DNA from 3 places in the Caballeronia sp. ATUFL_F1_KS4A genome. Region 2 is predicted to be linked to each of the others. Evidence: predicted binding sites of a transcription regulator. Region 2 holds the regulator's gene; each other region holds the start of a gene.
The links. Region 2 encodes LexA, which represses DNA repair genes until DNA is damaged. Its sites were predicted from a motif close to ACTGTATNNNNATACAGT; they were not measured.

Region 1 (4,616 bases), on a different contig from region 2:
CGTTGTGACCGACTTCGGGTCGCTTCACGCGCGTCAGGGTGAGGCCGGGGGCGCGTTCGAGTTTGGCGAGGGCTTTCATTGCGTTTGATCCTGGCGTTTGATCCTGGCGTTTGGTCTTGATGATGCTGCTTCGAAGGTCGCGGGCCTTTATGCGCATAAAGTCAGCCGATGACGCCGAGGGATCGGCCGACGCGAGCGAACGCATCGACTGCGCGATCGATCTGCTCCGGCGTGTGTGCCGCGCTCATCTGCGTCCGGATGCGCGCGCGTCCTTTCGGCACCACAGGGTAGGAAAAGCCAATCACATAGACGCCTTCGTCGAGCAGCGCATCAGCCATCTTGGACGCGAGTTGAGCGTCGCCCAGCATGACCGGAATGATCGGATGTTCACCGGGGACAAGATCGAAGCCGAGCGCGGACATCGCCTGGCGGAAGTGCGCCCCGTTCTCGCGGACGCGCCGGCGCAACGTCGCGCCTTCGTCGCTTGCGAGCAGTTCAAGCACTTTCAGCGATGCCGCGGCGATGTTCGGTGCCAACGTGTTCGAGAAAAGATACGGCCGGCTGCGCTGACGCAGCAAATCGATGACTTCCTTATGCGCGGCGACATAGCCGCCTGACGCGCCGCCAAGCGCCTTGCCGAGCGTGCCGGTAATGATGTCGACGCGATCGAGCACGCCGCAGTGCTCCGGGGTTCCGCGCCCGTTCTCGCCGATGAAGCCGACGGCGTGCGAATCGTCGACCATGACGAGCGCACCGTAACGGTCAGCGAGATCGCAGATGCCGGAAAGGTTGGCGATGATGCCGTCCATCGAAAAAACCCCGTCGGTCGCGATCAGCTTGAAGCGTGCGCCGGCTGCATCGGCTTCCTGAAGACGCGCTTCCAGATCGGCGAGGTCGTTGTTTTTATAGCGCAGACGCCGGGCCTTCGAGAGCCGCACGCCGTCGATGATGCTGGCGTGATTCAGTTCGTCGCTGATGATCGCGTCTTCTTCGGTCAGCAGCGTTTCGAAGAGGCCGCCATTTGCATCGAAGCAACTCGAATAAAGAATGGCGTCGTCCGTTTCGAGAAAACGCGCGATCGCCTGTTCGAGTTCCTTGTGCACGGTCTGCGTGCCGCAGATGAAACGCACGGACGCCATGCCGAAACCATCGGCGTCCAGTCCGTCCTTCGCGGCCTCGATCAGCCGGCGATCGTCCGCGAGACCCAGGTAGTTGTTCGCGCAGAAGTTAAGCACCGCCGCGCCGTTCGCGAGCCGAATGTCCGACGACTGCGGACTCGCGATGACGCGCTCTGTCTTGTAGAACCCCGCAGCGCGAATTTCGTCGAGCGTCGAACGCAAATGGGAGAGATATCGGTCTTTCATCGCAATCCTTGTTCTGGGCCTGCCAATGCAATCCGCGCCTCGTGACTCGCGCGCGCCGTCCTTAGCCCTGTTATAGTGCATCCATCGCATCGGACATGTTCGATATTTCGAACGCATTTCCGATATGCCGAACACTTTACGGGATTGGTCGATTCATGGCAAGCACGGGTTCAGAGGGAAAAGCCGGCGATCTCGCGGGCGCAGGCGCAACACCGCCGCGCGTCGGAGAGATCATTCAACGCTTGCGCAGCGAACGGAAGCTGACCCTCGACGATCTGTCGCGCGCGGCCGGCGTGTCGAAGTCGATGCTGTCGGAGATCGAGCGCGACAAGGCCAATCCGACGATCGCCGTCGCGTGGCGACTGACCAATGCGCTCGGCATCAGCCTCGACCAATTGTTCGCGCAGCAAAGGCCCGCCGAAGCGATCCGCGTTTCGGGGCTGCACGAAATACCGACCCTGAGTGGGGACAACGGCGGCTATCAGTTGCGCGTGTGGGGACCGATTGAACTCGCCGGCAAGTTCGAGTGGTACGAACTTACCCTGCAATCGGGCGCCGCGCTCACGTCGAATGCGCACGAACCGGGAACGCGCGAGCATCTCACAGTGCTGAACGGTTCCATTGAGGTCGATGCGTCGGGTGCGACGCGTCGTCTGAAGGCGGGGGAAACCGCGCGGTATGCCGCGGACGAGGCGCACGCGATCCGGAATGTCGGGCGCGCGGAGGCCAAGGCGTTGCTCGTCGTCATCCACGGCTGATGCGCTGAGCGTCCGGAACTTTTTGCGCATAAAGTCGGCGCGCCGCCGTGCGCCCGCCAATAAAAACGGGACGCGCATCGAGCACGTCCCGCTCAAAGCGGCGCCGGAGTCGCGGCGCCGGTTGGCCCGTCTTACGGGTTCTTTTTCACGCTGTCCTTCAGATCCTCGCGTGCATCGCCCACGCCTTTTTGGACCTTGCCGGCTGCTTGCTGCATGTCGCCCTTGGCTTCCTGAGCCGTGTCCCCCGTCATTTTGCCGACGCCCTCGTTGATCTTTCCCTTGACCTGCTTGCCAACGCCTTCGGCTTGATCCTTGTTCATGTCAGTTCTCCCGTGGTTTGCAGCGCTGTTGGCCGCGCGGTGCCGTCGAACGAACGCAGAAACTGCCTGCGCGTTCCGCTCAGGAGTTTCCCAAGCACGGTTAAACGATGCGCTTTGTCGGCAGGCGCGCATAGCCGCGCATGTCTGAAACGCACGTAGGCGGAATCGCACATACACCCGGTTCGACTAGCGCGACGCTATTTTCATTGCAACAAGTACTGTATATTTGTACAGTACAATAAGACCGGCCGGAAGGGGTGGATCATGGAGTCGAATGGTGAAAACCTGAGCAGAAGGCAGTTCGCCCGCGCGGTGCATGACCTCGAGCGCATCACGCGTCAGATCGCGGGGCGTTACATCGATAAAGGAGTGCCGCTGACTTGGCGGCTGTTGCATGCCATCGAGGCGGAGGCCGTCGCGGACCTCGGATTCGCGGGACGACACGAAGCCGCCTTGCGCGAGCTGTTCGCGCGTCCCGATGACTTTCATTTCCCCGAAACCGATGACGTCGTCGACGTTGCATCCTCGGATGCCTTGCCCGCCGTTTTCGCCTTCGCCGTAGACGCCTACGAGCGCGCATCGCGACAGAATCGGCCGCGAGCAGTCAGCGCTGCGCATTGACGCATCCCGCGGCACGCGACTGAACCCGCGTGCCCCGGTTCATGTCATCGCGCAGCGGATCGTTTCACGGCGCGAACTCCGCCGCGATGTCCGCATCCGAACGCGATTCGAGCTTGCCGTCCCGGCACGCAACGCGAAACACCTCGTAGTCCTTTTCCACCTGATCCGCGTAGGCGCGACCGTAGCGCACTAGAACTTCGGCCATTCGATCGCTGTTGCCCAGGTAGCCCGAGATTTCCGGCGCGCATCCGCCGGACTTCGCGTGCGCGCGGGCAAGCGCCCAGCCGCAAAGCACGGCGTACTCGCGAAAGACGTCGTCGCTGAAAGTATCGAGTTCTGCGGAGATTTTCATGTCGCGTAACTGGCGGATGTAGAGCGTGCGCCCGAGCGGTCCGGTCGCCCAGCCGAGAAACGGGTCCGTGGCGGCCTGCATCAGACGTTGTCCGTGAACGACGCGGTGCCCGTCGTGTTTGATGTCGTCGGCGTGCTTCGCATGTTTCGTGAATCTCGCGACGACCGACGTCGATGCCTCCTTCATCTGCAGGAAAAGCGGCTTGTCGTGATGATCCGTGAGCAGCAAAACGAGGCAGCGCGTGCCGACGCTGCCCACGCCGACCACCTTGAACGCGACATCCTGCAGGCTGAATTGCGACAGCAATCTCGCGCGCTCCGGCGTAAGCGTCGCGACATAATCGCGCACGAGCGTCGCGAGCGCATCTTCACGACTGGCTTTGAGCGTCATCCAGCCGTCGTTCTTATCGATCAGCGTGCTCTTGCCGTGGATGTGAAACACGGCAGGCGGCACATCGCGAATGCGCCACGTGTCGCCGGTTCGGTCGGCGAGTTTCGGCAGCATCGTTTCGTGCGTGCGGCGCGAAGCCCGTTCGATGCCGCGCTTGATGCGCCGGCGCGCGTCTTCGCTTTGCACGGCCTGGTACATGCGATCGAAGGTGATGCGCTCGTACCAGAGATCGAGCACGCTCATTTCAGCGTACTCGCGCAGATGCGTCTGATAACTGCGCGCGGCGACAAACGCGAACTCGTCCGCAGCCAGATCGCCGTGGCCGAGATGCCGGCCGGCGATCGTGAAGCTCGCGACCAACCGTTTCAAATCCCATTCCCACGGACCGGGCGCGGTTTCGTCGAAGTCGTTGAGATCGAAAATGAGCGCGCGCTCCGGCGTTGCGAAGCCGCCAAAGTTGGAAAGATGACAGTCGCCGCAGATCTGAATGGCGATGCCGCTGTCCGGTGTGCCGGCCAGGTCGTGCGCCTGAAGGATCGCGCTGCCGCGATAAAACGTGAACGGCGAAACGAGCATGCGGCCGTAACGCAAGGGAATCAGCGCATCGACGCGGCCTTTGCTGCTTGTCCGCAGAAGCTCGATGGGATCGCGATCGACATCGCCGATCGCCTCTTGCGCGGCCCGCGGTGTGCGTTCGCGCCTGGCGCGTCCATTCGCGCGACGTTCCTGCCAGGATTGCTGGGGCATCGCTCGCTCCTTTTTGCTCTTGTGTTCGTGGATGGAAGGAAGCCGTATAGACGACAGTAGTCGA
Region 2 (4,616 bases):
CCGCAGCGGCCTCGCGCGCTGGTGGATGGGCGCGGGCAACACGCCGCTGCTGGATCGCGTGAAGTGCAGCATCCTGGTTGCCGTCTGTCAGGCCGGTGAATCGGCCGAAGCGGAAGACGAAGCGGCGTACGCGGCGAAGCCCGTCAAGGCCGAAGCCGGGGCGTGATGCGGTGCGAAGCGTGAACCGCGACGCTTGACGCGTCAACCGTTGAGATCGACCGCGACGAGCTTCCACGACACGAGCCCGTTGCGGTGGAAGATCGCGGAGTAGCGCGCATCGCCGGCGCCGTGTTGATACGTGACGACGAACGTGTTCAGGCTTCGATAACCCGCCGTCGTCTGCGGTGGTTCTTTCGGCGGCTGCCGTGCGGCCGTGACGCCGGACGCGGGCGCATTCCCCGCATTCGCTGGTGCGCCGTCGCCAGCTTGCGGCGGACGCTCGCCCGGATCGCCGCGCGGCGGGATGCCGTTCAGAATCGCCGCGACGCCGTCCGGTGTGGCATACGAATCCACCAGCGGACCGACGAGCGCCGCGCCGATCATCGCACCGATGATCGCGAGCGGATTCCCGCTCTTTTGAATATCCACGCGACGCGTGAGCAGCGCCGCGATCTGGTCCTTGAGGCTCGCGCGCAGCGCCGGAAAATCGACGTATTCGTTGACGGTTTGCGCGTCGCGCGCATCGGCCGCGCGCTTCACGCGATCGAGTGCGATGTAAGGCGATGCGTAAACGAAACCGAGCGCCGCGACGATAACCAGGACGACGAGCGTAACGACAATAGAACGGGTAGTGCGGGACATGCTTGGGCCAAGCCTCTTGCAAAACGTGAATTACCGATTGACCGCGCGGGCGCCGGTTAAATCCCGTGAATTCACGTCGTGCGTGCGATGGCGTTCCATTCAGGCGAGGATTCCGCCGGCCAGCCCGGCATTTTCCTCGGCGATGCAGCGGTCGATCATGCGCGAAACCTCGTCGATCTTGCCCACCATAATCACGCGCGATTGCCCGCGATACACGCGCACTGGCGCGCGCTGCTCGGCCTCGGCGTGCACCGTGCTGTTGAGGGAAACGCGAGCGAAGGCCGGCTGACGGGACGGCAACGCGGGCATTTCGTTGAAGAGATCGGGCGTGGCTTCGGCGCGCGGCATGCCGCAGGCGATCAGCGTGCGCAGATGGCGCAGGCGGCCGAATTGACGGAAGGGCAGCAGACGGGCAAAACGTTCCATGATGACTCTCCAGACGATAGGACGCACCGCGGCGCACCGCGCGCGGTGGCCGTCATGCTTGTTGTGTTGTGAGACGCCTGAATCAGGTGTCGAAAGCGGTTGGTGAGGCTATCTTGCGATGTCAATGAGACATTTCGTGTCTCGGTGCGAAAGTAATGTGCTTCGACTTTCGTGCCTTGCCCGTTCGCGGGCCAACATCAGAATTCGCCGGAGCGGATCAGCCCGACGGCAATGCCTTCAAGCGCGAAATCGCCGCTGCCGGCGCGCACGAAGATGTTTTCATACTCGGGGTTTTCGGCGATGAGTTCGACGCCGTCCGCGCGCCGTTTCCAGCGCTTGACCGTGACGTCGTCGCCAAGACGCGCGACGACGATCTGTCCGTCTTTCGCTTCGTTGCGCTTTTGCACGGCGAGAAGATCGCCGTCGAGAATGCCTGCGTCGCGCATCGAGAGGCCGCGCACCTTCAACAGATAGTCCGGCTTGCTGGAAAAGAGCGCGGGGTCGCACGCATAGTGCTGCGAGATGTGCTCTTGCGCGAGGATAGGACTCCCCGCCGCGACCCGGCCGACGAGCGGCAGAGACAATTGCATGATGCTCTGATGCGGCAGCGTGAACTGATGCGGCAGCTCCTCGGACCGATCGATGCGAGATGCATCGCCGAGCAGCCGAATGCCGCGCGACGAACCCGCCGCCAGCTCGATGACGCCCTTGCGGGCCAGCGCCCTGAGGTGCTCCTCGGCGGAATTGGCCGAACTGAAGCCGAGCTCCGCCGCGATCTCGGCGCGCGTGGGCGGAAAGCCCGTGCGGTCGATCGCGCGCTGGATGAGTTCGAACACCTGCTGCTGCCGCGCGGTAAGTTTTGATGTTTTGGTCACTGGCTCGAGCCCCTGATGCACTGTATGAATGGACAGGTGACTGTATTTTTATACAGTATTTGGCGCTTTTCAAGCTTTACTTTAAGTTCGCGGCCACGAAGCCTCCGCACCGTCGGATCGCGCCCGCCGGCGCTTCTTCCATCCAGGAATATCGTTCTTAGCAGTTTTACGTATAAAAAAGTGAATAACGATTATTTTCAATCATATAGAGGCCTCGTTAGACTGATTCCGTCAATTCGATAAGACGGAGAACGGGGAATGCAAAGCATCAACACGGGATTGCGACGGCTTCTTGCTGCGGCGACGCTTGGCGCGGCGGGTTTGATCATGACGGCGCCGGCGCAGGCGGATACGTCGTTTCTGAACGTTTCCTACGACCCGACTCGCGAGCTGTATCAGGACTTCAATCAGGCTTTCGCGAAAAAGTGGAAGGCGGAGACGGGCGAGACCGTAACCTTCAAGCAGTCGCATGGCGGGTCGGGCGGCCAGGCGCGCGCGGTCATCGACGGACTGCAGGCGGACGTCGTTACGCTCGCGCTCGCTTATGACATCGACGCGCTCGCGGGCAAGGGACTCGTCGGCGCGGACTGGCAGAAGCGCCTGCCGGACAACGCATCGCCGTACACGTCGACGATCGTGTTTCTCGTGCGCAAGGGCAATCCGAAGCACATCAAGGACTGGGACGATCTGACGAAGCCGGGCGTGTCGATCGTCACGCCGAATCCGAAGACATCCGGCGGCGCGCGCTGGAACTACCTCGCGGCGTGGGCGTACGCGCAGCACAAGCCGGGCGGCAACGAGCAGACCGCCAAGGAGTTCGTGACGAAGCTCTACAAGAACGCCGGCGTGCTGGATTCCGGCGCGCGCGGCGCGACGACGAGCTTCGTGCAGCGCGGTCAGGGCGACGTGCTCATCGCGTGGGAAAACGAGGCGTTCCTGTCCCTGAAGGAATTCGGTCCGGACAAGTTCGAGATCGTCGTGCCGTCGGTGAGCATTCTGGCGGAGCCGCCGGTCGCGGTGGTCGACAAGGTCGTCGACAAACACGGCACGCGCAAGCTCGCCGAAGCGTATCTCAAGTATCTGTATAGCGACGAAGGGCAGCAGATCGCCGCGCGCAATTTCTATCGGCCGCGTTCGGACAAGGTGCCCGCCGATCTGACGAAGCAGTTTCCGAAGCTGAAGCTCTATACCATCGACGACACCTTCGGCGGCTGGACCAAGGCGCAGAAGACGCATTTCGCGGATGGCGGCGTGTTCGATTCGATCTATCAGCCGCAATAAGCGTCAACCGGCGACGCGGCGCGTTCAAGACGCCGCGCGCCCGAAGCAGCAACGCGCGCCCACCCCGCGCGCAAAATGGATGATTCAAGGATGACGACTCTCACATTCAGGAAACCGAGCGCGCTACCCGGTTTCGGCCTGACACTCGGCATCACGGTGGCTTATCTGAGCCTCGTGGTGCTGATTCCGCTTGCCGCCACCTTCGCTAAGACGGCGACGCTCGACTGGGCGCAGTTCGTGCGCGCGGTGACGTCGCCGCGCGTGCTCGCATCGTATCGGCTGACGTTCGGCGCGGCGCTCGGCGGCGCGCTCATCAACGCGGTGTTCGGTTTTCTCGTCGCGTGGGTGCTCGTGCGCTACACGTTCCCGTTCAAGCGCATCGTCGATGCGATGGTCGATCTGCCGTTCGCGCTACCGACGTCGGTCGCCGGCATTTCGCTCGCCGCGGTCTACGCGGGCAATGGCTGGATCGGGCAATATCTCGCGCCGCTCGGCATCAAGGTCGCGTTCACGCCGCTCGGCGTGCTCGTCGCGCTGACGTTCATCGGCCTGCCGTTCGTCGTGCGTACCGTGCAGCCCGTGCTCGAAGACTTCGAGCGCGAGCAGGAAGAAGCCGCCGCGTGCCTCGGCGCGACGCGCTGGCTCACGTTCCGGCGCGTCGTGCTGCCGTCGCTCTTTCCGGCGCTGCTGACGGGCTTCGCACTCGCGTTCGCGCGCGCGTTGGGCGAATACGGCTCGGTGATTTTCATCGCGGGCAACGTGCCGATGAAGTCAGAGATCACGTCGCTGCTCATCATCACGAAGCTCGAACAGTACGACTATGCCGGCGCGACCGCGCTCGCCGTCGTGATGCTGTGCGTGTCGTTCCTCATGCTTCTGTTGATCAACACGCTGCAATGGTGGCTGCAGCGCCGCACGAGCAAGACGGGCGCGGCGCCGGTCAACGTCTCCCTGGCAGCGGGAGAAACGGCATGAGCAAGGTGCTTCCATTGCAGACGACGACACAGCGCGACGCGCACGGCCTCAATCCCGTCACCGAGCCGCGCGCCGTGCGATGGCTCCTGACCGGTATCGCACTCGCGTTTCTCGCGTTCTTTCTCGTCGTGCCGCTCGTCGCGGTGTTCGTGCAGGCGTTCGCCAAGGGCATCGACTATTACTTCGAGTCGCTGAAGGATCCCGACGCGTGGTCCGCGATCAAGCTCACGCTGATCACCGCCGCGATCGCCGTGCCGC
Region 3 (4,616 bases), on a different contig from region 2:
CGTCGAGACGTCCTGGCGCATCGCGAGTTCCGCCTGCATGCGCAGGCCCGCGAGCGGCGTTTTCATCTGATGCGCGGCATCGGCGATGAAGCGCTTCTGGAACTCCATGTTCTGTTCGAGGCGCGTGAGCAGGTCGTTGAACGACGCGACGAGCGGCGCGATCTCCGGCGGCGCGCTGCCGGCCTGCAGCGGCGAGAGATCGTCGGGGCGGCGCGCGCGGATGTTCGACTGCAGCGCGTGCAGCGGCGCGAGCCCGCGCGAAAGCCCGAACCATACGAGGATGATCGCGAGCGGCAGGATCACGAACTGCGGCAGGATCACGCCCTTGATGATGTCGTTGGCGAGCTGGCTGCGTTTGTCGAGCGTCTCCGCGACCTGCACGAGCACCGGCTGCGCGCTGTGCGGATCGCGCCCGGGCGCGAGGCCGGGCAGATCGACCGTCGTGTATGCGACGCGGATATCGTTGCCGCGCAGCACATCGTCGCGAAACTCGACGATGCCCGGCTGCGGACGATCGTCGTCGTGCGGCAAGGGCATGTCGCGATCGCCGCCGACGAGTTCGCCGCGCGTGCCGAGCACCTGGAAAAACACGCTGTCGACGTTATCGGCGCGCAGGAAATCGCGCGTCGCGTCGGGCAGGCGGAGTTCCGCGACGCCGTTTACCGGCTGAATCTGGCGCGCGAGCACGTAGGCGTCGGCTTCGAGCGCGCGGTCGAACGGCCCGTTCGCGATCGATTTCGCGACCAGATACGTCACCGCGATGCTCATCGGCCAGAGCAGCAGCAGCGGCGCGAGCATCCAATCGAGAATCTCGCCGAAGAGCGAGCGTGGATGCGTTTCGGCGTCGGGCTCGAGCTCGTCGGGCGGCGCGAACGGATTCGCGTAGCGCGCGTCGCGCAGCGCGTCGGAGTCGTCGTTCGCTTGTGCGTTTCGCTGAGTTTCGTGGGAAACGGGCGACGCCATGCGGCCTACTTATAGTGATGGCTGGCGGAGTCGCCGGCGTGCGGCCCGCCCGCGCCGTTCGTCGTGGCGGCCGCTTTCTCCAGCGTGTAACCGAGACCGCGTACCGTGATGATCTTCGCGCCGCTCGGTTCGATCTTCTTCCGCAGCCGATGCACGTAGACCTCGATCGCGTTATTGCTGACTTCCTCGCCCCACTCGCACAGGTGATTGACGAGCTGCTCCTTCGATACGAGCCGGCCGGTTCGCTGCAGCAGCACTTCGAGCACGCCGAGTTCGCGCGCGGACAGATCGATGACCTGATCGCCGATCGTCGCAATGCGCCCGATCTGATCGAAGGCGAGCGAGCCGTGCCGGACGACGGTCGGACCGCCGCCCGCGCCGCGGCGCGTGAGCGCACGGACGCGCGCTTCGAGTTCGTTGAGCGCGAAGGGCTTCGCCATGTAATCGTCCGCGCCGAGATCGAGACCTTTCACGCGCTCGTCGACGGAATCGGCGGCGGTGAGGATCAGCACGGGCATCTGCGAGTTGCGCGCGCGCAGGCGGCGCAGCACCTCGAGACCGGGCATCAGCGGCAGGCCGAGATCGAGGATCAGCAGGTCGAAAGTTTGCAGGGAAAGGGCGGTGTCCGCTTCGACGCCATGCTTCACATGGTCGACGGCGTATCCCGATTGGCGGAGTGATCGGACGAGCCCGTCCGCGAGTATGCTGTCGTCTTCGGCAATGAGGATTCGCATCGTCGTGTGCGCCTTTGTACGCCATGCATGCGCGATGAAGCGCATCGGCATTGCCGGCACCGTGTGTCGCCCGGCGCGGCGGTCTCCAGGTGTTCGTGGTTCTTGCGTGCTTGGGCGACGTGGAAAAAAAGCTGCGCCACGCCGCGACAGGCTTGCAAAAACTACTGTTTTTTTATACAGTGTCTGCGTGAGTGGGAAGGGCGGTTTCGTATGCTCGATCGAGCGGCGAAAAACCCCGTGAACACTGCCTCAGACGCCGTTCATCATAGCAAAGGACGATTCATGGAAGAAAGCAAGAAAGGCCCGGCTGGCATGACTGCGGAGAAGAGCAAGGCCCTGGCCGCCGCGCTCTCGCAGATCGAAAAGCAATTCGGCAAAGGGTCGATCATGCGGCTCGGCGCAGGTGAGGCGGTCGAAGACATTCAAGTGGTTTCCACCGGTTCGCTCGGGCTGGACATCGCGCTCGGCGTCGGCGGCTTGCCGCGCGGTCGTGTCGTGGAAATCTACGGTCCGGAGTCGTCGGGTAAAACCACGCTCACGCTGCAGGTGATCGCGGAGATGCAGAAGCTCGGCGGCACGGCGGCGTTCATCGACGCGGAACACGCGCTCGACGTGCAGTACGCCGGCAAGCTCGGCGTGAACGTGCCCGAACTGCTGATCTCGCAGCCGGACACGGGCGAGCAGGCGCTCGAAATCGCGGACGCGCTGGTGCGCTCCGGCTCCATCGACATGATCGTGATCGACTCGGTCGCGGCGCTCGTGCCGAAGGCGGAAATCGAAGGCGAAATGGGCGACTCGCTGCCGGGTCTGCAAGCGCGTCTGATGTCGCAGGCGCTGCGCAAGCTCACCGGCACGATCAAGCGCACGAATTGTCTTGTCATCTTCATCAACCAGATCCGCATGAAGATCGGCGTGATGTTCGGCAACCCGGAAACCACCACGGGCGGCAACGCGCTCAAGTTCTACTCGTCGGTGCGTCTGGATATCCGCCGTATCGGTTCGATCAAGAAGAACGACGAAGTCATCGGCAACGAGACGCGCGTGAAGGTTGTGAAGAACAAGGTCTCGCCGCCGTTCCGCGAAGCCATCTTCGACATTCTTTATGGCGAAGGCATTTCGCGTCAGGGTGAAATCATCGATCTGGGCGTGCAGGCGAAGCTGGTCGACAAGGCGGGCGCCTGGTACAGCTACAACGGCGATCGCATCGGTCAGGGCAAGGACAACGCGCGGGAATTCCTGCGCGAAAATCCGGACATCGCGCGCGAGATCGAGAACAAGATCCGCGAATCGCTGGGCGTCGCTGCATTGGGCGAAGCTGTCGTCGCAAGCGCCGCAGCGGCCGACGACGAGTAAGCATCGAGCCTGAAGGAAGATGCAGACGCGCCGGCTCGGATCCAAGGCAGACCCGGCGGATAACGGAACCGGCGACGATTCCGATTCCGTCGATCGCTACGAGCGAAGCAGCGAGCGGCGCGGTGCATCGTCGAAGTCAGGCGGCTTCAGGCGCAGCAACAAGGAACGCGCCGGCGCGAAGTCATTCGCGTCGGCGCATCGCGTTTTCGAGCCTGTTAAAAGGGATGAAAGCAGCGTAGACGCGAATGATCGCGCGGCCCGCCTGGAACAAGCTCGCGCCTTACTGAAGCAGGCGACAGCGCAGCCGAAGGCGCCTGCCGCCGATCGCAGCCCGCCGTCCGCTAACCCGCCGGACCCATTCGAAGACGCCGATCCATTCGAGCCCTTCGAACAATGCGTGCCTTCCGAGCCATCGCCAGCCGTTTCCGGCGAAACGGTTTATAGCCGCTCCAGCCAGCGCACCCGCAAGACATCGGCAAACGAAGTCAACAATCCCAAACGTCCGCAACGCTCGTTGAAGGGCCGCGCGCTCGCGTTCCTGTCGCGTCGCGAGTACAGCCGCGCGGAGTTGTCGCGCAAGCTGCGTCCGTACGTCGAAGAAGCCGCTCCGCTCGAATCCCTGTTGGACAGTCTCGAGCGCGATGGCTGGCTGTCGAACGAGCGCTTCGTCGAGAGCGTCGTGCATCGGCGGGCGTCGCGCATGGGCGGCAGCAGGATCATCAGCGAGCTGAAGCGGCATGCCGTCGGCGAAACGCTCATCAGCGAAACCGCCGACAAGCTCGCGCAGTCCGAAACCGCGCGCGCCAGGGCGGTGTGGGAAAAGAAATACGGCGTGCCGCCGGAGACGCCCGCCGAGCGCGCCAAGCAGGCGCGCTTTCTGGCTGCGCGCGGTTTTTCGAGCGGTACGATCGGCAAGATATTGAAGGGCGGTGACGAAGATTGGAGCGAGGAAATCGTCGACGACTGAGCGCCCGTTCGGCTTGATCCGCACGCGCGTTCCATTCGTCAGGCACATGCCCGGCTCGAAATACCCGATATGCTAAAATTCCACGGTTTTCCCCGTACCGGCTCACTCCAGCATGCCTCTCTCGCCTCCCGCTCCCCGACAATTGCGTCATAGCCGCGCGATTCGAGTGGAAGCGTTCGAACGCGACGACGGCCTGTGGGATATCGAAGCCTGTCTAACCGATGAGAAGCCGCGCGACTTCCAGCTCGCGACGGGCGTCCGGCCGCACGGCCTGCCGATCCATGAACTCTGGCTGCGCATCACCATCGATCGCACACTCAGCATCGTCGACGTCGAAGCGTCGTCCGACTGGGCGCCGTATGGCGGTTTGTGCGCCGAGTCCAATGCGGTCTATCGCAAGCTCATCGGGCTCAATCTCCTCCAGAATTTTCGCCGCGAAGCCAACACGCTGCTGCGCGGCACTGCCGGCTGCACGCATCTCACCGAGTTGTGCGGGGTCTTGCCGACCGCAGCCATTCAGGCATTCGCGGGCGACGTCTGGAAGATCGAGGACGGCAATCCATTCAAGCAAGCCGACGCCAACGCGCAGCGCGACGAGC

Region 1: the regulator LexA is predicted to act here: its motif matches at 2,660-2,677, upstream of NCS03_RS20375 (DUF2471 family protein).
Region 3: the regulator LexA is predicted to act here: its motif matches at 1,861-1,878, upstream of recA (recombinase RecA).

Annotation. Positions count from the first base shown of each region.
Region 1 is NZ_JALQEB010000033.1:115,261-119,876, forward strand. It holds gene tdh (L-threonine 3-dehydrogenase) at 1-79, opposite strand, end outside; gene NCS03_RS20360 (glycine C-acetyltransferase) at 162-1,364, opposite strand; gene NCS03_RS20365 (helix-turn-helix domain-containing protein) at 1,520-2,122, shown strand; gene NCS03_RS20370 (CsbD family protein) at 2,254-2,442, opposite strand; gene NCS03_RS20375 (DUF2471 family protein) at 2,707-3,063, shown strand; gene NCS03_RS20380 (DUF2252 domain-containing protein) at 3,128-4,552, opposite strand.
Region 2 is NZ_JALQEB010000004.1:21,091-25,706, forward strand. It holds gene NCS03_RS06900 (universal stress protein) at 1-166, shown strand, start outside; gene NCS03_RS06905 (DUF2939 domain-containing protein) at 202-801, opposite strand; gene NCS03_RS06910 (hypothetical protein) at 901-1,227, opposite strand; gene lexA (transcriptional repressor LexA) at 1,425-2,102, opposite strand; gene NCS03_RS06920 (sulfate ABC transporter substrate-binding protein) at 2,361-3,383, shown strand; gene cysT (sulfate ABC transporter permease subunit CysT) at 3,474-4,358, shown strand; gene cysW (sulfate ABC transporter permease subunit CysW) at 4,355-4,616, shown strand, end outside.
Region 3 is NZ_JALQEB010000001.1:589,089-593,704, forward strand. It holds gene NCS03_RS02755 (sensor histidine kinase) at 1-963, opposite strand, end outside; gene NCS03_RS02760 (response regulator transcription factor) at 969-1,697, opposite strand; gene recA (recombinase RecA) at 1,980-3,050, shown strand; gene recX (recombination regulator RecX) at 3,070-4,017, shown strand; gene NCS03_RS02775 (DUF2889 domain-containing protein) at 4,130-4,616, shown strand, end outside.